One region of the Priestia flexa genome, then DNA from elsewhere that is predicted to be linked to it. Evidence: a T-box and tRNA genes for the amino acid it is inferred to sense, from the RefSeq annotation. Region 1 holds a T-box; the other holds one or more tRNA genes.
The links. A T-box is a leader RNA that pairs with one kind of tRNA and senses whether it is charged. The one in region 1 lies ahead of ileS (isoleucine--tRNA ligase), so its partner is inferred to be a tRNA-Ile.
Positions count from the first base shown of each region.

Region 2: it encodes a tRNA-Ile, which carries the amino acid that the T-box ahead of ileS (isoleucine--tRNA ligase) is inferred to sense. The anticodon was not compared.

Region 1 is NZ_CP090431.1:2,724,377-2,735,392, forward strand. It holds gene LZP85_RS13975 (uracil-xanthine permease family protein) at 1-243, opposite strand, end outside; gene pyrR (bifunctional pyr operon transcriptional regulator/uracil phosphoribosyltransferase PyrR) at 399-941, opposite strand; gene LZP85_RS13985 (RluA family pseudouridine synthase) at 1,134-2,048, opposite strand; gene lspA (signal peptidase II) at 2,045-2,515, opposite strand; gene LZP85_RS13995 (conjugal transfer protein TraR) at 2,595-2,888, opposite strand; gene ileS (isoleucine--tRNA ligase) at 3,068-5,839, opposite strand; T-box leader at 5,912-6,134, opposite strand; gene LZP85_RS14005 (DivIVA domain-containing protein) at 6,203-6,697, opposite strand; gene LZP85_RS14010 (YlmH family RNA-binding protein) at 6,782-7,555, opposite strand; gene LZP85_RS14015 (YggT family protein) at 7,604-7,873, opposite strand; gene LZP85_RS14020 (cell division protein SepF) at 7,880-8,353, opposite strand; gene LZP85_RS14025 (YggS family pyridoxal phosphate-dependent enzyme) at 8,377-9,051, opposite strand; gene pgeF (peptidoglycan editing factor PgeF) at 9,059-9,883, opposite strand; gene LZP85_RS14035 (YlmC/YmxH family sporulation protein) at 9,959-10,213, opposite strand; gene sigG (RNA polymerase sporulation sigma factor SigG) at 10,404-11,016, opposite strand, start outside.
Region 2 is NZ_CP090431.1:2,965,783-2,976,798, reverse strand. It holds gene LZP85_RS15350 (Na/Pi cotransporter family protein) at 1-1,324, shown strand, start outside; gene LZP85_RS15345 (DUF456 domain-containing protein) at 1,453-1,935, shown strand; tRNA gene LZP85_RS15340 (tRNA-Asn) at 2,001-2,075, shown strand; tRNA gene LZP85_RS15335 (tRNA-Met) at 2,077-2,150, shown strand; tRNA gene LZP85_RS15330 (tRNA-Asn) at 2,184-2,258, shown strand; tRNA gene LZP85_RS15325 (tRNA-Ile) at 2,260-2,336, shown strand; tRNA gene LZP85_RS15320 (tRNA-Ser) at 2,347-2,439, shown strand; gene sodA (superoxide dismutase SodA) at 2,666-3,274, shown strand; gene LZP85_RS15310 (MFS transporter) at 3,395-4,675, shown strand; gene LZP85_RS15305 (peptidoglycan D,D-transpeptidase FtsI family protein) at 4,833-7,013, shown strand; gene LZP85_RS15300 (PstS family phosphate ABC transporter substrate-binding protein) at 7,285-8,235, shown strand; gene pstC (phosphate ABC transporter permease subunit PstC) at 8,307-9,263, shown strand; gene pstA (phosphate ABC transporter permease PstA) at 9,266-10,141, shown strand; gene pstB (phosphate ABC transporter ATP-binding protein PstB) at 10,208-10,999, shown strand.

The DNA.
Region 1 (11,016 bases):
AATAATTGGTGCGATAAACGCGAAGGATGACCCAAGGTAAGCGGGTACTTGCCCTCTTGTAATCAGTAGAAATGCCAGTGTCCCCACTCCACTTGATACAAGTGCTACTGCCGGGCTTAATCCTACTAGGAACGGAACTAAAATCGTCGCTCCAAACATCGCAAACAGGTGCTGAATACTAAGGGCTAACCATTTTACCGGACTTGGTCGATCGTGTATATCAAGTACAATCTGTTGTTTCATTCTTCTCTTCTCCTTTTACGCCCATAAAAAAACCTCTTTACACAAGTGCGCAAAGAGGTTTCCACAGCATGAAGCAACATGACGAATCATTCGCTTCACGCAGTGTTTCCCCCTTTTGCAGCCTCACGGGACTACCTTTTAAAAGGGCGTGTATATTATTTTTCGTAAATAGCTACTTGGTCCAGTTCATCAACTTCTGCTAACTGAACGGCAATTTTTTCTGACTTCGCTGTTGGTACGTTTTTCCCCACGTAGTCTGCACGAATTGGAAGCTCTCTATGGCCTCGATCCACAAGCACAGCCAGCTGAATCAGCTCGGGTCTGCCGATATCAATGAGCGCATCCAGCGCTGCACGAACCGTACGACCCGTGTACAATACGTCATCAACCAGTATGACGTTCTTGCTTGTAATATCCGTCGGAATATCCGACCCCTTTACAAGCGGCTCATCGTTATTCGTTACTTTTGATAAATCATCTCGATAAAGCGTAATATCTAGCTCTCCAACCGGTAGCGTTTTTCCTTCAATTTGTTCGATGCGCTCAGCTAGACGCTTTGCTATATAAATTCCGCGTGTCTTAATTCCAACAAGCACGCAGTTATCAATGCCTTTATTCTTTTCAATAATTTCATGCGCGATTCTTGTTAATGCGCGACGAATTGCTTGGTCATCTAGTACAGTTGCTTTTACATTCATCTGTTCTTCACCCCAATTATGACATAAAAAAAATCCTCTACCGCTAAGGTGAGAGGATTAAAACGCCTACGTTTATCTGTAGAAAAGGGTAGAAAAACCCCACGTTTTGTACGTTTCCTTCTCAGCCTCACGGGACTGTCTTTAAAGGTTCTCATTAAGTTATCTACAGTATGACAGTTTCATTACTTCTTGTCAACTTCTTTTTTCAAGTAGCTCCAGCATTTCTTCAAATACTTTTGGTACAGGTGCTTCAAACTCAATATATTCGTTTGTACGAGGGTGAACAAAACCTAACACGCCAGCATGAAGTGCTTGTCCTTCAATAGGAAGCGTCTTTTTTGGCCCATACTTTGGGTCTCCTGCAAGAGGAAAACCAATGTACTTCATGTGAACGCGAATTTGGTGCGTTCTTCCCGTTTCAAGCTTACACTCCACTAATGAAAAATCTTTAAAGCGTTCCAATACTGTAAAATGCGTTACGGCATCGCGAGATCTATCATCCGTAACAGTCATACTTTGACGCTCTTGCTTATCGCGGCCAATTGGTGCATCAATTGTACCATGATCATGTTGAATAACGCCGTGTACAATCGCTTTGTAACGTCGCGTTACTGTTTTAGCAACGAGCTGATTTACAAGTGATTCATGAGCCATATCATTTTTTGCCACCATTAGCAGTCCAGACGTATCTTTATCAATACGGTGTACAATCCCTGGTCTCATTACTCCGTTAATGCCAGATAAATCTTTGCAGTGAGCCATTAAGCCGTTTACAAGGGTCCCAGTATAATGACCTGGAGCTGGATGAACAACCATACCTCTAGGCTTGTTTACGACTAGCACGTCTTCATCTTCATAATAAATATCTAGGTCCATTTCTTCGGCAACAATGTCCGGTTCTTTTAAATCAGGCACTTCTAATGTAACAACGTCCCCAACTTTACATTTATAGTTTCCTTTTACCGTATCGCCGTTTACTTTTGCAAACTCATCTTTAATCCACTGCTGAACCTGTGAACGTGACCATTCTGTATTAGCAGTTGCTAATACCTTATCGATACGTTCACTTTTTTGTCCTTCTTCAATAACAATTTCAACTACGCTCATTCTTTCGTGCTCTCCTTCTTTTGCTTTCCTTCAAATAACGTGAGGATAAACATAATACCAACACCAACTACCAATGCTGAATCCGCAACGTTAAAGATTGGAAAATCGTATGTGAAAATGTATGTATTAACGAAATCCACCACTTCTTGGCGAAAAACACGGTCAATAAAGTTCCCTATTGCTCCACCTAACATCAGTCCAAGCGCTACTCCAAGCCACTTATCCGCTTTATTTATCTTCCGAATATACACGATAAGCCCTATGACAACAATAATGGTGATAACATAAAAAAACCACATTTGTCCTTGTAAAATGCCCCAAGCTGCTCCTCTATTTCGATGTGAAGTAATATACAAAAAGTTGTCAATAACCGGAATACTTTCACCAAGTTCCATTTCTTTAACTACAATCCACTTTGTTAACTGGTCAAAAATAATAATAGCCAAAGCAATCATATAATAAAACAAAGCCGTTTCCTCCTGCCGTAAAGTCAAACGAATCCATACTACAGCATTTTAGCATATATTTTATATTTTTTCTCGCTTCTTACCATAAAACAAATAAATCTTGTTCCGTTCTGGCGGTTGGGATGACTTTTAATTTGTGAATACACATTTGTTCCCCCGTATTTTCATCGATTCCAAACGCTCCGACATCAAGCTTTGCTAAAGCTCGCTCTACATCTTTTAAATCTGCTTTAATCATATCAATAACGTATCGTTCTTTATAGGGTTCATATTTCATCTCATTCGTATTACCATCATATTGAATTAGGCGTTCTTGTAGTTCTTCCTTTATAACTGATAGTTCTTGTCCAATTGAAAGGTACTGCTCGTACATTAAACCGCCTCCTTATCGATGAAATCAATCTTATTGATTTTATCGTTACCGATATTGAGACGATTGCAACACGACAAGTTTTTCCTTCCTTCAAAAACCTCATAACAATACGTGTTGGGAATTTCGTACAGTCTTTTTTCCAAAAAAAGCACGCTCATAAAGAGCGTGCTTTTTCCGCTTTACTGCTGAACGTAGTTCGTTTTCACCACATCTGCACATCTTGCACATAATGTTGGATGAGCTGAGTCTGAACCAACTGTTGTTGTAACTGTCCAACAACGTTCACATTTTTCTCCTTCAGCAGGTGTCACAACGATTGCTGCGTGCTCAAAGCGCTGTGCAGTTTCCGGCGCATCTGCTACGTCACCAGCAACCTCTAAGCCTGAAACGATAAACAATTGACCTACGTTTTCTGAGATAGACGCTAACAATTGCTTCGTCTCAGCGTTTGGATATAGAGTCAACTTAGCTTCAAGAGATTTTCCGATTACCTTTTCATTACGAGCCTGTTCAAGTGCTTTTAACACTTCGTCACGGAGTTCCATAAACGCATCCCATTTTTTCTCGAGCTCATCTGCACCAGCAATTTCTTTCACTTCTGGCATATCAACTAGCTGGACGCTTTCTTCTTCTACGTTTGGAATATGAACCCATACCTCATCAGCTGTATGAGAAAGGATTGGAGATACTAACTTTGTTAGAGATAGTAGCGTTTCGTAAAGAACGGTTTGAATGCTACGACGCTCTACGTTGTTTGCACCTTCGATATATAATACGTCTTTTGCAAAATCTAAATAGAACGAACTCATATCAATCGTACAGAAATTATGAACTGCATGATAAATACTTGAGAACTCATATGCATCGTATGATTTCTTCACTTTATCCACTAATTTATTGAGCTTAACTAGCATGTAACGATCTACTTCACGAAGCTGATCTACTGAAATCGCATCCGTTTGTGGATTGAAATCTGCTAGGTTTCCTAATAAGAAGCGGAACGTATTACGAATTTTACGATATACTTCAGCTACTTGTTTCAAGATGTTATCAGATACGCGTACATCTGCCTGATAGTCAACAGACGCTACCCATAAGCGTAAAATATCTGCACCCAATTGTTTCATAACCTTAGCTGGAATAACCGTGTTACCAAGTGATTTACTCATTTTACGACCTTCACCATCTAAAGCAAAACCATGGCTTAAAACAGCTTTATAAGGTGCTTCACCTGTTACAGCAACGCTTGTAGATAAACTTGAGTTAAACCAACCGCGATATTGGTCAGACCCTTCTAGATAAAGGTCAGCCGGACGCTGTAACCCTTCACGCTCTTCAAGTACAGCTTGGTGGGAAGATCCAGAATCAAACCATACGTCCATAATATCCGTTTCTTTTGTGAAATGACCGTTTGGACTACCAGGATGAGTAAAGCCTTCCGGTAATAAATCTTTTGCTTCACGCTCAAACCATACGTTTGAACCATGCTGACGGAACAGCTCTGATACATGATCAATTGTTTCGTCTGTAATAATAGGCTCATCATTTTCAGCATAGAACACAGGAATTGGTACGCCCCATGCGCGTTGACGAGAAATACACCAGTCTCCACGATCACGAACCATGTTGTAAAGACGAGTTTCTCCCCAAGCAGGAACCCACTGTGTTTTTTCTACTGCCTCTAATAGCTCTTTACGGAAGTCTTTAATTGATGCAAACCATTGCGCTGTTGCACGGAAAATTGTCGGCTTTTTCGTACGCCAGTCATGTGGATATGAATGCGTGATGAATGATAGCTTTAACAGGGCGCCTTCTTCTTGAAGCTTTTCAGTAATGGCCTTGTTCGCATTATCATAGAATAAGCCTTCAAATCCAGGCGCTTCCTCTGTCATATGACCTTTGCTGTCAACTGGACACAGTACACCTAAACCGTATTTTTGACCAACAATAAAGTCATCTTCTCCGTGTCCTGGAGCCGTATGAACACACCCAGTACCAGCATCTGTTGTAACATGATCGCCTAAAACGAGTAGAGAATCACGTTTGTAAATTGGATGTTCTGCTACTACGTGCTCAAGTTTAGCACCTTTCATAGTACGTACTACTTCATATTCAACCCATTCAATCTCTTTTGCAACGGTTTCAACCAGTTCTGATGCCACAATATATTTAGCTCCATCTACTGCAACCACGCTATATTGAAGCTCTGGGTTTACAGCAATAGCTAAGTTTGCCGGCATTGTCCATGGCGTTGTTGTCCAGATGATAAATTTCTCATCACTTTCCACTACGCCTTTACCATCTTTTACATTAAACGCCACGTAAATAGACGCAGAGCGCTTATCATAATATTCAATTTCAGCTTCTGCTAACGCTGATTCACTAGATGGAGACCAATAAACTGGTTTTAGTCCTTTGTAGATATAGCCTTTTTTCGCCATATCTCCAAATACTTTAATTTGCTGAGCTTCGTATTCAGGCTGAAGCGTCACATAAGGGTTATCCCAATCAGCACGCACACCTAAACGTTTGAACTGTTCACGTTGACCTTCCACTTGCTCCCATGCATACTGTTCGCAAAGCTTACGGAACTCAGCAACGCTCATTTCTTTACGGTTGACTTTTTTATTCTTTGTTAAAGCTGTTTCAATCGGTAAACCGTGCGTATCCCAACCAGGTACATAAGGTGCACAAAAACCTGACATGGATTTATAGCGAACGATAAAGTCCTTTAAGATTTTATTCAGTGCATGCCCCATATGAATATCACCATTTGCATAAGGAGGGCCATCATGTAACACGAATAATGGACGACCTTCTGTACGCTTTTGAACTTTTGCATAAATGTCCATTCCCGCCCACTTTTCTTGCATTTGTGGCTCACGATTTGGTAAATTTCCACGCATCGGAAATTCTGTTTTCGGCATTAATAACGTATCTTTATATTCCAAAGTTCTAACCTCCATAAAATCGTAAATTTCATTCCGTATATAGCTACAACAAAAAGAGACCTTCTCATCCCAAAAAGGGACGAGAAGGTCTCCCGCGGTACCACCCTTGTAGACAAACAGCACTTCCGTTTGTCCTCTCAGCATTCGTAACGTGAATAACACGTCGCTGCTTACTTCGTTTCAGCAGCAATACTCCAGGGTGATATTCGTTTCTTAGATTAGACCGAGCTCTCACCTTCCTCGGTTCGCTAAACGTAATCATGTAAGAAACTACTGTCCCTATCTCCGTACTATACGTATGAAATTTCATCTGTTACCAAATTATATGACAACAAAACGAAAGAAGTCAAGGTTCTGTCTTGACTAGTCAATTTTTTCTTCTAACGCAGGCATTTCATAGTCCATTAATTGATCCCAATCATCACTGTTTAACATTTCTAACTGGGCTTCAATTAACATTTTAAAACGCGTACGGAATACTTTTGACTGCTTTTTCGTCTCTTCAATATCCATCGCAATTTTACGAGACTTTGATAAAGCTTCATTGATAATGCGGTCAGCATTCTTTTCCGCTTCTTTTACAATTAGCTTCGCTTCTTTCTCTGCGTTTCGCTTTACGTCTTCTGCTGCTTCTTGAGCAATTAAAATTGATTTATTCAGCGTTTCTTCGATGTTAGTAAAATGCCCTACCTTTTCAGTAAGCTCAGTTACTCGCGCTTCTAATTCTTTTTTCTCACGAATAATTAATTCGTAATCCTTAATTACTTGGTCAAGAAATTCATTGACCTGGTCTTCATCATATCCACGAAACCCACGATTAAATTCTTTGTTATGAATATCTAAAGGGGTTAAAGGCATGTAGGCCACCTCCACGTTGTCTCATTACATTGTTTGTAATGGAATATTCGACATATTTTTTTTGTTTCCTGCTTACATTTTTTGTTATTGTTGTTTCCCTACAATTACTCGCCACTTATCTTTTTTTGTTTTCCCCTCAACTGATATAACTTTACTTCGACCAAAACCTCTTAGTGAAAGTATATCATCTGCTTTGCACTCAAAAGAAGGCTGTTCAACCGTTTTAAAATTTACTTTTACCGCTCCACTTCCAATAAACGGCTGCACCTTTTGACGAGATAAATTGTAAATGGTAGATAGTAAAACGTCTAACCGCATGGATGATACAGTATACGTTTTTTCCTGAAATTCACTTTGAACTTGAAGTAACTCTGTGCGGTCTTTTTTTACAAGAGATATTTTGGCTTTACCCACTGACGTGAAGTTTGCTTCCACGTAAGAAGATATTTCATCGGCAATAACCAGCTGTATGCGCTCATCTTGTACCAAAACATCACCAAACTTTGACCGTTTTAACCCAAGCGACATTAATGCTCCTAACACTTGAGGGTGCTCAACCGTAACAAATTTACTAGGATAGTGCAGCTCGTAGTAGCTCAGTTGAAAATCTTCATTTCCCACCTCATAATAATCAGGATATAAAAGCGCTCGCTTTCGTTCTCCTTGTTCACTTCCACCGTCAAACGAAACAAGCACTTCTCCTTCTGTTCCAATGATAGCTGAAACAATTTGCTGCTCGCGTGGGTCTAAAAAGTCCGTCAGCTTTGGGCTATATTGATTAAGAACATCTTCTTTCCACTCTAATACGAGGTCAATAAATGCTCGTTCTTCTTCTCGAAAATGTTGATAAATAGACATGTCTACTCTCCTTGCTCGTATGTAAAAAAGGAATCAAATGATTCCTTTTTATATGAACCCTAACATTCTAAATAGCGATACGAGTCCACCACTTGCAAAGCGTAACACAAGAATAGCTACCAGTGGTGAGAGATCAATCATTCCAAGCGGAGGAATGATTCGTCGAAACGGCTCAAGGTAAGGTTCACAAATGCTTCCCAGTATTTGTCCAAATCGAGATGCGCGAATGTCGGGAACCCATGACATAAAAATGTAAATAATGAGCGCCCATGAATAAATCTCGATTAACTGGAGCAAAATCCTAAGTACGATTTCCATATACGGTTACCACCTCTTTACGTTGCTTGTTTCATGTTCAGTGAGCATATCTGAAATGCTACCACTAACATCGACATTGTCTGGCGTACATAAAAAAATATCGGTTCCGATTTTTTGAATGTCACCACCTAAAGCATAAACCGTTCCGCTTAAAAAGTCGACTATTCTTACTGCTTGATCACGCTGAATTCGCTGTAAATTGACAACAACGACTTTGCGGTTCTTTAAATGATCGGTAATATCTTGGGCTTCGGCATAAACGCGTGGTTCAGATAAGACCATCTTCGATGACTTTTGTACGCTTTGCAAACTTATAACATTTTGCTGTTGCTGCTGACTGCTAACTTGCTTTTGCGTCTTAGAAGGTTGAACAGCAGCAGGTTCATTGTCATATTCTTTTTGTTCATATCGTTCTTCTACGTACTCTTCTGTCTCATCATCCATGGCAAAAAAATTTTTAAAACGATTCTTCATACTCATCGCCTGACACCTCCTTAACGTTCTTAACCAACCAGTGTGGTTCCTAATCGAATAAATGTTGCTCCTTCTTCAATAGCAATTTGGTAATCATTTGACATTCCCATTGAAAGCTCTTGGCAAGGAGCATAGCGTAAATTAAGAGTTTGAATTTCTTGCTGTAGCTTTTTTAAATCTTTAAAACAATTTCTTAATACCTTCTCATCGTCCGTATGAGGAGCCATTGTCATTAACCCAACAACTTGAACATTTGGGTATTCCTCTAATGCTTGAATAAATGGAACAACCTCATCTGCTGATAGCCCATGCTTAGATTCTTCTTCCGCAACGTTTACCTGTACAAAGCATTTTACTGGCTTACTCGCTCGCTTATTAATCTCTTTTGCTAGCGATAAACGATCTAACGAATGAATATACGATGCTTGATTGATAATATTTTTCACTTTACGTGTTTGGAGCGTTCCAATAAAGTGCCATGTGGCCTTGTCACCAATTTCCTCATACTTCTCCGTCATGCCCTCATCACGATTTTCTCCTAGATGTATAAGGCCTGCTTCTACGGCCTCTTGTGCGCGCTCAGTAGAAACGTATTTTGTTACGGCTACAACCCTTACTTCTTCTGGGTGACGCCCTACCTTCTCACAGGCTAGGTTAATTTGTTCTTTTACTTGTTCTAAATTGCTTGCTACGCTTGCTGTCACTATGTAGTCAATCCTCCTTAAAACCTATAAAGCTAAACATACGACCGGTTTTACCTTGATCGCGACGATGCGAAAAGAATAGATCATCTTCACAGCTTGTACAATGGGATGAAACGGTAATATTTGCTTCATTAACACCAGCTTTTTTCATCAAATAAACGTTTAGTTTTTTCAAATCTAGTCGATATTGATTCGGAGAAATTTGCACATATACGTCCGCTGACGACGCTACTTCATTCACTGCTGAAATGACGCGGTCATCGACAATATAGCAGCATGATTCAATCGCTGGCCCTACAGCAGCATAAATATCTTCAACAGGTATTTGCTCTTCCTGTACCCATTTTCGAATCATCTCACCCGCAATATCTTTAACTGTTCCTTGCCATCCAGCATGAGCTAGCCCTACCATATGATGATTTGGAGCATAAAAATATAGAGGTACACAGTCTGCATAGCATAGTGCTAACAAGACGTTTGATTCATTTGTATAAATTCCATCTGTTTGTGCAATTCCATCTTCATAAGCATGCATTCCCTTTCCTGATTGCTTACGCGTTACTTTTTGTACAACCGAATTATGTACTTGTTCAGCGCAAACCCAATTCGATAAGGGCATATTTAGATGGTTAGCTAATAGTTCTCTATTTAAAATAACGTGTTCTTTGTTGTCATGTACGTGCAGTCCAAGGTTGAATGAAGTAAACGGAGGCTCACTTATTCCACCGTTTTTAGTCGTAAAGCCACTTAACAGCTGACTATTTTCACCCATCCACGGACGAAGCCACATAAACGATTCATGATGGCTTTTTGTAAAAGCAGCTTTATTCATGTATGTGACACACCCTTTATCTATTGTTCTCAAATATTGTACCACAGATTGAGAATAGCTGTTTATAAAAATACATTAATTCTCTTCAAGTTCGTAGCTGTCTTTATAGCGTACTAAAATAACGTCAGAACCAATCTTTACGATATTTCGCCACGGAATGACAATTTCCTCTTCTTTCCCAAAAAAACCAAGCATTCTTGAGTTCCCAATGACAATCGCTTGAATTTTACCAGTGGCTAAATCAATATCAATATCTCCTACATGTCCAAGGCGCTTGCCGTCTGCTACGTTAACCACATCTTTAATTTGAAATTCAGAAATCTTTAACATCCCTATTCCCCCTATTCTCTTAGCCAACACGTCATTTTAAAAAACGTAGAAATCTCTTTGTATATGTATATTTAAACTTGAGTGATTTCATGAAAGAAAAGGTAATTTTACGCGCTTTTTCTTCTATCAAACAAACCGCCGCACAGACTGATCCATGCGGCGGTTTATCATACGTATGAAGCCAAAAATATTAGCTTTGAATGTTCTTATTCATCTGTTTAATGGCTGCTTTTTCTAAACGAGATACCTGTGCTTGTGAAATCCCAATTTCATCAGCCACTTCCATTTGAGTCTTTCCTTGAAAGAAGCGTTTTCGTAAAATTAGTTTTTCTCTCTCATTTAGTCGACGCATCCCTTCCTGTAAGGCTATTTCTTCAATCCAAGTAGAATCGCGATTTCGCTCGTCACTAAGCTGATCCATCACATAAATAGGATCTCCTCCATCATTGTAGATAGGTTCAAATAATGATACTGGGTCTTGAATAGCGTCTAACGCAAATACAATATCTTCATGTGGAACTTCTAATACTTTGGCTATTTCTTCTGCAGTTGGCTCTTTTGATGTTTCACTCATTAATCTTTCTCGAACTTGGAGTGCCTTATATGCAATGTCTCTTAATGATCTTGATACCCGAATTGGGTTATTGTCTCGCAAGTAGCGGCGAATTTCTCCAATAATCATCGGAACAGCATATGTAGAAAATTTTACGTTTTGTCCTAAATCAAAGTTGTCAATAGATTTCATGAGGCCAATACAACCCACTTGAAATAAATCATCAACGAATTCTCCGCGATTATTAAAA
Region 2 (11,016 bases), 240 kb from region 1:
CTATGCGCTACCGATTTTAGCTGTAGGTGCTCTCATGCTATTCTTCTTTAAAAGCAAGCCAGTTCAAAACTTTGGTCAAATCGTATTTGGCTTTGGGATGTTATTCTTTGGTTTAGAGCTAATGGGCGATGGCATGAAGCCACTTCGTTCCCTTCAAGCGTTTCAAGACTTAACAGTAAGTATGAGTGATAACCCAATTTTAGGTGTTGTCATCGGTACAGTATTTACGGTTATCGTTCAAAGCTCAAGTGCAACAATTGGTATCTTACAGGAGCTATTTGGCCAAGGAGCAATCGATATTTATGCAGCGTTACCGGTATTGTTTGGTGATAATATTGGTACAACTATTACGGCAATTTTAGCATCCATTGGTGCAAGCGTTGCGGCAAGACGCGCAGCGTTAACTCATGTAATGTTCAATATTATTGGAACAGTTATCTTCTTAATTATTTTACCGCTGTTCACAAAGTTTGTTTTATATTTACAAGATACATTAGCATTAAACCCAGAGATGACGATAGCTTTTGCACACGGAACGTTTAACATCACGAATACTATTATTCAATTTCCGTTTATTGGATTATTGGCTTTAATCGTAACAAAAGTAATTCCTGGAGACGATGCGTTAGTTGACTTTAAACCGAAACATCTAGATCCAGTTTTTATTGAACAATCACCATCAATTGCGTTAGGACAAGCAAAAGAAGAGCTCGTTCGTATGGGGCAATTCTCAACAATTGGATTAGAAGAAGCAAACAATTATTTGAAAACGAAGCAACATAAGCATTCTGATATGGCTTTACAAATTGAAGATGCCATTAACAATTTAGATAAAAAAATTACTAACTATTTAATTTTACTTTCTTCTTCTTCTATGTCAGCTTCAGAAAGTGAAGAGCATTCAATGCTGTTAGACACGGCTCGTGATATTGAACGTATTGGAGATCATTTTGAAAATATCGTAGAGCTTGTTGATTATCAAATTACTAACAAAGTAAAGGTAACATCTGAAGCTAATAAAGATTTAGCAGAAATGTTTGAACTAACAATTTCAACAGTTAAAGAAGCTGTTGCAGCACTAGAGAACAACGATCGTGAAAAAGCTGTTCACGTAATGCAACAAGAAGATCAAATCGACAGCATGGAGCGTTCACTTCGTAAAAAGCATATTTTACGCTTAAACGAAGGTGCTTGCACAGGCTCAGCTGGTATTGTATTTGTTGACATTATTAGTAACTTAGAGCGTATTGGAGATCACGCAGTTAATATTGCAGAAGCAGTGTTAGGAGAAAATCAAAAGAGTGTGACTCAAAAATCTAAATAAGCTAAAAAGAGCGACTCGTTAACGAGTTGCTCTTTTTTATGGAATATTATTATCAAAAAAGTTGTTACAGTGTATACTGTTTGATAATAATAGTAAATAGAGATTGAGATGAAAGGAAACGTGTTAAGTTGGACTTTTTATATTGGACACTCATTGCAATTTGTTTTGTTGTATCATTTATTGGATTAGTCTATCCTATTATTCCAAGCGTACTGTTTGTAGCACTTGGATTTTTATTGTACGGGTTTTTCTATAGTTTTGAACCATATACTTTCTTGTTTGTGCTTATTCAAGGTCTGCTTGTTGCAGCACTTTTTGCCGCTGATTATTTGGCAAATCTAATTGGTGTTAAAAAGTTCGGTGGAACAAAAGCGGGTATTTGGGGAAGCACCATTGGATTGTTGGTTGGTCCATTCTTAATTCCTGGGCTTGGTATATTAATTGGCCCATTTTTAGGGGCGGTGATTGGTGAGTTAGTTGTACACCGTACGAATTTTCAAAATGCTATAAAGATTGGTTTTGGATCGTTAGTTGGCTTTTTCAGCGGTGCTATTTCAAAAGGAATTATACAGGCGGCAATGATTATTTACTTCCTTATCGTTGTTTTATAATAATTTGTTGACTTTTAATTAAAAGCATGTTAAATTTTTAATGTCGCTAATAAATGTTATATCGTTCCACAGTAGCTCAGTGGTAGAGCAATCGGCTGTTAACCGATCGGTCGTAGGTTCGAGTCCTACCTGTGGAGCCATGGCGGTGTAGCTCAGCTGGCTAGAGCGTACGGTTCATACCCGTGAGGTCGGGGGTTCGATCCCCTCCGCCGCTATTCCTTTAAGTGACAAAGCATACATACTATTATTCCACAGTAGCTCAGTGGTAGAGCAATCGGCTGTTAACCGATCGGTCGTAGGTTCGAGTCCTACCTGTGGAGCCAAGGACCCTTAGCTCAGCTGGTTAGAGCAGACGGCTCATAACCGTCCGGTCGCAGGTTCGAGTCCTGCAGGGTCCACCATGAAAAGGTTGGAGGAATACCCAAGTCCGGCTGAAGGGATCGGTCTTGAAAACCGACAGGGGTGTTAAAGCCCGCGGGGGTTCGAATCCCTCTTCCTCCGCCATACATATTGTTGATTAATCTTTCTTTACAATTGTGAAGAAAGATTTTTTATTTTGTTTTCAAATAAAATTTTACGTTTAAATAGGATAGACAGTGGGAAACGGGTAAATATAAGTGATGATTAAATGCTTTTTCATTGAAAGCGTAGGTTAAATTTGCTAATCTAAAAACATGAGGTGAATTTTCTTTCACCAAATTAGGTACATATTTTAAAGGAGGAATTACCCATGGCTTACGAATTACCACAATTACCTTATGCATATGATGCACTTGAACCACACATCGACAAAGAAACGATGAACATTCACCATACGAAACACCATAACACTTACGTTACAAACTTAAACGCAGCAGTAGAAGGAAAAGCTGATTTAGCTTCTAAAAGTGTTGAAGAGTTAATCTCAAATATGGATGCTGTACCAGAAGATATCCGTACAGCAGTACGTAACAATGGTGGTGGACATGCTAACCACTCATTATTCTGGACAATTCTTTGCCCTAACGGTGGCGGCGAGCCAACAGGCGAGTTAGCAGACGCAATTAGCAGTAAGTTTGGAAGCTTTGACGCATTCAAAGATGCATTCGCTAAAGCAGCAACTACACGCTTCGGTTCTGGCTGGGCTTGGTTAGTTGTAAACAATGGTGAATTAGAAGTAACAAGTACACCAAACCAAGATAGCCCACTAATGGAAGGTAAAACACCAATCCTAGGACTAGACGTTTGGGAGCATGCTTACTACTTAAACTACCAAAACCGTCGTCCAGATTACATTTCAGCATTCTTTAATGTAATTAAATGGGACGAAGTTGCAAAACGCTACGCAGCAGCAAAATAATGAGAGAAAAAACCAGTAAAGCAATTATTGCCTTTACTGGTTTTTTTGTTTTCCAATTCTTTTACATATCTCCTTTTCTTTTTCACACACTAGGGGTAGAAGAGAAAAGGAGTTTTTTATATGCCTTTATTAAAAAAAGTTGTTGGAGATGTAGAAGTTAATAAAGATTTATTGTTATTACTTATCATTGGAGGGCTATATGCTTTAGCCATTTCAATTTCAAATTCATTTGTAAACGTGTATTTATGGAAACAAACAGGAGAGTTTTCTGCTTTAGCGATTTATAATTTAGTCATTGTTATCTTTCAGCCATTAACCTTTATTTTAGCAGGAAGGTGGGCTAAAAAAATTGATCGAGTCGTTGTGCTTCGATTAGGTGTTTCGTTTCTATCTGTTTTCTATATCGTGGTGTTGATGGTAGGCGACCGTGCCGATGAATTTTTAATTCTTCTCGGTGCTCTTTTAGGAATAGGGTATGGATTTTATTGGTTAGCATTTAACGTATTAACGTTTGAAATTACAGAACCTGATACACGGGACTTTTTCAATGGTTTTCTAGGAGTATTAAATTCGTTTGCTGGAATGATTGGACCTCTAGGAGCGGGCTTTATTATTGCTAGCTTATACGAATACATTGGTTACCGTGTGGTCTTTGGCGTTTCACTCCTAATGTTTGTTTGTGCAGTTGTCCTTAGCTTCTTTTTACAAAGACGTCCAGCTGAGGGCGTATATAAATTTAGAGAAGTACTAAGAGAAAGGAAATACAATCGAGACTGGCGCAGAATCTTATATGCACACGTATTTCAAGGAATTAGAGAAGGGACATTCATTTTCGTGGTGTCAGTATTGGTTTTTATTACAACTGACAGTGAACTCGCACTTGGTACGTTTGGGCTGGTAAATTCAGCTGTAGCTTTTGTTGCGTACTATGTTGCTTCTAGGTTTATTAAACAAAAAGACCGCTTAAAGTTTATTTTGGCAGGTGGAATCCTTCTGTATGGTTCAGTCTTTCTATTGTTGTTTAACTTATCATATACAAACCTCATTTTATATGCGATTTGTATCGCAATCGGCTACCCTATTTTGCTGGTACCGTATATGTCCTTAACGTATGATGTGATTGGTCGAGCTAAAGACATTGTTTCTAAACGTATTGAGTATATTGTTGTTCGAGATGTATTCTTAAATATTGGACGCATTATTTCAATTGGCTCTTTTCTCATTGCTGTGGTCTTTTTTAATGAACAGCAAAGTTTACCCATACTGTTAGCTGTTATCGGCGCAGGACACTGTTGTATTTACTTCTGTGTTCGCAACATTTCTCAACCTACGAACAAACACACCCCTAAGCCGGTTACACAGCCAGCTTTAAATGAAGGAGACGGTGAATCTCCAGCATAATGGGGATAGATAATTACTTTGTACTATAGAAATTAGCACAAAATTCTTTTACAATAGACACAGCCATAAATAGACACCTTTAAGGTGTCTATTTATTTGCCAAAATGAAAAAATTATGATGAGATTATATATATGTTGATAAATTGTAGGTGAAGAAATGAAAAAGAAAAATAAACGTAAAAGTCATGTCTCGTTTCGGATGAACATTTTATTTCTAGGCATCTTTGCGCTGTTTTCGGTACTGATATTACGTTTAGGTTTAGTACAAATTGTACATGGGGAAAGTTACCAACGTGAAGTTGAGCGTACCGAGGACGTAACCGTTAATACTCCGGTTCCGCGAGGTAGAATGTACGATCGTTATAATCGTGTGATTGTCGACAATACACCTCTGAATGCGATTACATATACGCGCTTCCAAGGTAACACTGCGGAAGAGCGATTGAAAATCGCTCGACAATTAGCAAAGTTAATTGATGTTCCTTACTCAACGAATGCAATTGATGTACCAGAAAAAACAGTGGATGAAAATGCTGAGGACATTGTAAAAATCACAGAGCGTGATTTAAAAGATTATTGGATTATGCTTAATCCAAAAGAAGCTGAAAAGAAAATCAGTGATAGTGACCGAAGTAAAGTAGAAGCGGGAGAAATGACGGATGAAGAGCTTTATAACCGTCAATTAAGCCGCATTACAAAGCGAGATTTACAAACATTAGCTGATGACTTAGAAGTTTTGGCAATTAAAAGACAAATGGAAGCGGGTTATGCCCAAACTCCTCAAATTATTAAGAAAAACGTAACGCCGGCTGAATTTGCTATTGTTAGTGAAAATTTATCGCAGCTTCCAGGTGTTGATACAACCACTTACTGGGAACGCTATTACCCACAAGGCGGTACGCTTCGTACACTTTTAGGGAATGTATCATCAGCCAATGAAGGTCTTCCAAGAGATAAAGTGGACTACTATCTGTCCAGAGGATACAGTCGTAATGATCAAGTCGGTACGAGCTATCTTGAAAAAGAATACGAATCACAGCTTAAAGGTCAAAAAGAGCAGGTTCAATATATAACGGATCGAAGCGGAAATCTTATCGATACCTTACAATTAACTGAAGGGCAGCGCGGAAGTGATTTAGTATTAACTATTGATATGGAGCTTCAACAAGCAGTAGAAGAAGCTATTACAAAACAATTAATTGAGAAGAAACAAATGTCTGGTACAAGATTTTTAGACCGAGCGTTTGTTGTCATGATGGATCCGAATACGGGTGAAATCCTAACAATGGCAGGTAAGAGATATACAACGGATTCCAAAACAGGTGCTGCTAAAATTGAAGATTTTGCATTAGGGAATTTATCAACTTCATACACGATGGGCTCTGTAGTAAAAGGGGCTACTGTATTAGCAGGGTTAGATTCTGGTGCAATTACAACTAATACAATCTTTGTCGACGAGCCAATTAAGTTTGCGGGAACGAAAGAAAAGAAATCCTTTAAAAATATGGGACCAATCAATTACTCTACAGCACTAAAACAATCGTCAAACGTATTTATGTTTAAAACGGTTATGGCGATGGCTGATGTGCAGTATCGATATAATGGTTCGTTACCAATTAAAGCAAATACGTTTGCGCAGCTTCGCTCGTACTACAGTCAATTTGGTCTTGGCGTGTCTACTGGTATTGAGCTTGATAATGAAGCGACGGGCTTCCAAGGTGGAAGCAGCATCCCGGGTACAGCTCTTGACTTAGCTATTGGTCAATATGATACGTATACGCCTCTTCAAGTTGTTCAATACGCATCAACAATTGCAAACGGTGGCTATCGTATTAAGCCTCAGATTGTAAAAGAAATTCGGAAACCAACAATTAAAGAAGAAGAAATTGGTGGTGTTGAATACTCGTTCGAAACGCAAGTATTAAACCGAATTACTATGAAGCAGGAATATATTGAAGCTGTACAAAGTGGACTTAAGAGGGTAACTCAAGAGCAAGGTGGAAGTGGATATGCAGCATTTGCAAGCGCTCCTTATAATCCAGCTGGAAAATCTGGTACGGCGCAGGCTTATGAGAAAAACCCGAATGGCGGGGATCCAATTGCAATTAATAATTCTACATTTATCGCTTATGCTCCGGCAGATAACCCAGAAGTAGCAATGGCAGTTGTTGTTCCTTCAGCATTCACACCAAGTAGCCCGAATAATATTACAAAAGAACTTGCTCGTGAATCAATGGATTTATACTTTGATTTAAAGCAAAAGGGTGAAAAAGAAGTAGATGAGCAAGAACAACAGCAACAAGTAATTGATGCAGAAGCTACAAATGCAGAAGAATAGAAAAGAAAAAAGGCGCTGAAATCTCAGCGCCTTTTTTTGTATGCTCTTTTTTCTTAAGGGAATAATATTTCTAAATATAAGTAGTAAGGACAAGTTAAATAGTAGAATAAAATCCAAAAATAAGAAAAAAGACTGTTGTTTTTCCATTGGTTTAAGTAAAAAGACCTTGATTTACAAAAGCTTTACATTTGCTTAAAACGGAATTAATAGTTGGGCTTTAATGTATAGCTTGTAGGACAAAACAACGAAATGTCGTAGGAGGAATTTGAGAATGAAAAGCTTTAAATTTCTAGCAATGTCAGCAGTAATCGGATCATCAGTTGTGCTAGCAGCATGTGGCGGCGGTCAAGGAAGTGACGCTGGTGGCTCAGGTGAACAATTAAAAGGAAATGTGGCAATTGACGGTTCATCTACTGTGTATCCAATTATGGAGGCAGTTGGCGAAGAATATATGGCAACTCAACCTGGAGTTCAAGTATCCGTTGGTTTGTCTGGAACGGGCGGTGGATTTGAAAAATTCACAAAAGGTGAAACGGATTTAAGTAACGCATCTCGTCCAATTAAAGATGAAGAAAAGAAAGCAGCTGAAGAAGGTGGCGTAGACGTTCAAGAGTTTGAACTAGCTTACGACGGACTATCAGTTGTTATCAATAAAGAAAATGATTGGGTTGATCATTTAACAGTTGAAGAACTAGAAAAAATGTGGGTTAACGATGGAAAAGCAAAAAAATGGTCTGATATTCGTGAAGGCTGGCCAGATGAAGAAATTAAATTCTATTCTCCAGGACATGACTCTGGGACATTTGATTACTTTGATGAAGTAATTTTAGATGGAAAAGAAATTACAGAGTCTGCAACATTATCAGAGGATGATAACGTGTTGGTAAACGGTGTAACGGGTGATAAAAACGCAATTGGTTACTTCGGTTACGCGTATTACTCTGAAAACAAAGATAAGTTAAAAGTTGTACCAATTGATGGTGGAAACGGTCCAGTGGAACCAACAAAAGAGACGGTTATGAGCGGTGAATACGCACCATTATCTCGTCCGCTATTTACTTATGCAAGTGTTGGAGCACTAAAAGATAAAGAGCAAGTATATGACTATGTTAAATTTACGCTTGAAAATGCAGGAGAGCTTGCTGAAGAAGTAGGTTATGTGAGCTTAAAAGATGAAGAATATGACGAGCAGTTAAAAACGCTTGAAGGTTTAAAGAAATAGACAAATGAAGATGAGGAGCAGAGCAACGCTTGCTTCTCATCTTTCCATGCGATGGAAGGGAGTTTACTACATTGGCTTTAGCGAATAATGGCAACACTAAGAAGGGTTCCGTTCGAGAATTAATAAAGCAAAATAAATCAAAAAAAGGCGCATCAATGATTATAGAGAAAGTGATGCCAATTTTGCTTTTCTGTACGGCTGCTGTATCCGCATTAACAACCGTGGGGATTTTGTTCACATTAATTTTTGAAACAATTATGTTCTTTGAAAGAGTATCTTTTGTTGAGTTTATTACGGGTCAAAAATGGCTTCCGTTTATTGAGAAAGCAGGTAACTTTGGAGTTTTACCACTTGTTACGGGAACGCTATTGATTACTGTAATTGCAATGGTCGTTGCTATTCCAGTTGGATTAGCAGCAGCAATTTTTTTGAGTGAGTACGCGTCGGATCGAACAAGACGTATTATTAAACCGATTTTAGAAGTATTAGCAGGTATCCCAACAATTGTATATGGATTCTTTGCTTTAACATTTGTTACACCGCTTTTAAAAGATGTTATTCCAGATTTAGGGTTATTTAATGCTTTAAGTCCAGGTATTGTAGTTGGTGTCATGATTATTCCTATGATTGCTTCTCTATCAGAAGATGCAATGAGTTCTGTACCTCAATCAATGAGAGAAGGAGCTTTAGCTTTAGGAGCAACACGTTTAGAGGTGGCATTAAAAGTGGTGTTACCAGCAGCTCTGTCAGGAATTATCGCATCGTTTGTACTCGGTATTTCGCGTGCAATTGGTGAAACGATGATTGTTACAGTAGCTGGTGGAGCTACGCCGACAATGGCACTAGACGTAACGGGTTCAATTCAAACGATGACTGCGTATATCGTTCAGGTTGCAACGGGAGATGCAGGGTATGGAACGACTGTTTATTACAGTATCTATGCTGTGGGAATGACGTTATTCGTCTTTACACTCATTATGAACCTACTAGCTCAGTTTATTACAAAGCGCTTTAGGGAGGAGTACTAATTATGTACGTGGATCGCGAGCAAGTACAACAACGTATGCATGGGCGGTTATTAAAAAATAGTATTTTAAGGTTCATTTTTTTCTGTGCAACGATTTTTGGATTAGCAGTTCTGGGTATGCTTTTATATCGGGTATTGACTCAAGGATTAGGCTGGCTTGATGCAGGTTTTTTACAAAACTTTGCATCGAGAAGACCAGAAGATGCTGGAATTAAAGCGGCACTAGTTGGCTCCTTATGGCTGATGGCTGTCATTGCACCAGTAGCATTGATTTTAGGAGTAGGAACAGCGCTTTATTTGGAAGAGTACGCAAAGAAAAATAAATTTAATGATTTCATTAAATTAAACATTTCTAACTTAGCAGGTGTACCTTCAATTGTGTTTGGATTATTGGGATTAACCATTTTTGTTCGTGAGTTATCGTTAGGAAGAAGTATTTTAGCAGCTGGATTAACAATGAGTTTGTTAATCTTACCGGTTATTGTAGTAGCGGCACAGGAAGCCATTAGGTCAGTGCCAACTCATTTACGTGAAGCTTCGTTTGGAATGGGAGCAACTAAGTGGCAAACGATTTACCGTGTGGTACTGCCGGCAGCAATCCCTGGTATTTTAACAGGAAGCATTTTAGCTTTATCAAGAGCGGTAGGGGAAACAGCACCGCTTGTAGTAGTTGGCTTGCCTACATTCATTGCCTTCTTGCCAGCTGGTGTATTAGATACCGCAACGGCTTTACCGATGCAAATTTATAACTGGACGAGTCGACCGCAAGCAGACTTCCAAAGCGTAGCAGCAGCAGGAATTATCGTGTTATTAGTGTTCTTAATTGTAATGAACTCCATTGCTGTATTTATTCGTAACAAATTTCAAAAGCGTTATTAAGCTTAATTGAATGATGATAGTAGGATGAAGGAGGAGCTTTCCATGACAATCACAATCGATCAAAAAATGACAGAGGAAAATATAAATCCCATTAACAAATCAAAAGAAATTGTTTATAAAACAAAAGGTTTAAACTTATGGTACGGAGAAAATCAAGCGTTAAAAAACATTGATTTAGATATTCATGAAAATGAAGTAACAGCCATTATTGGTCCATCAGGATGCGGGAAATCTACGTATATTAAAACGTTAAATCGAATGGTTGAAATGAGTCCAATTGTAAAAACGTCTGGTGAAATTGAATATCGTGGACAAAATATCTTTAATAAGTCATATCGAGTAGAAGAGCTTCGTACACAAGTAGGAATGGTTTTTCAAAAGCCAAACCCATTCCCAAAATCAATTTATGATAATATAGCTTATGGACCACGTATTCACGGCATTCGCAATAAAAAAATTTTAGATGAAATTGTGGAAAAAAGCCTACGCGGTGCGGCAATTTGGGACGAAGTAAAGGACCGCTTAAATCAAAATGCTTATGGGTTATCAGGTGGTCAACAGCAGCGTTTATGCATTGCTAGATGTTTGGCAATTGAACCAGACGTAATCTTAATGGATGAACCAACGTCTGCTCTTGATCCAATCTCAACGTTAAAAGTGGAAGAGCTTGTTCAAGAACTGAAGAAGGAATTCAGTATCATTATCGTAACGCATAATATGCAGCAGGCTGCACGTATTTCAGATAAAACAGCATTTTTCTTAAATGGAGAAGTTGTTGAGTTTGCAGAGACTGATCGAATTTTCTCAAACCCATCTGATAGACGAACAGAAGACTATATTACAGGACGTTTTGGTTAATAGTTGATCAATTAAGA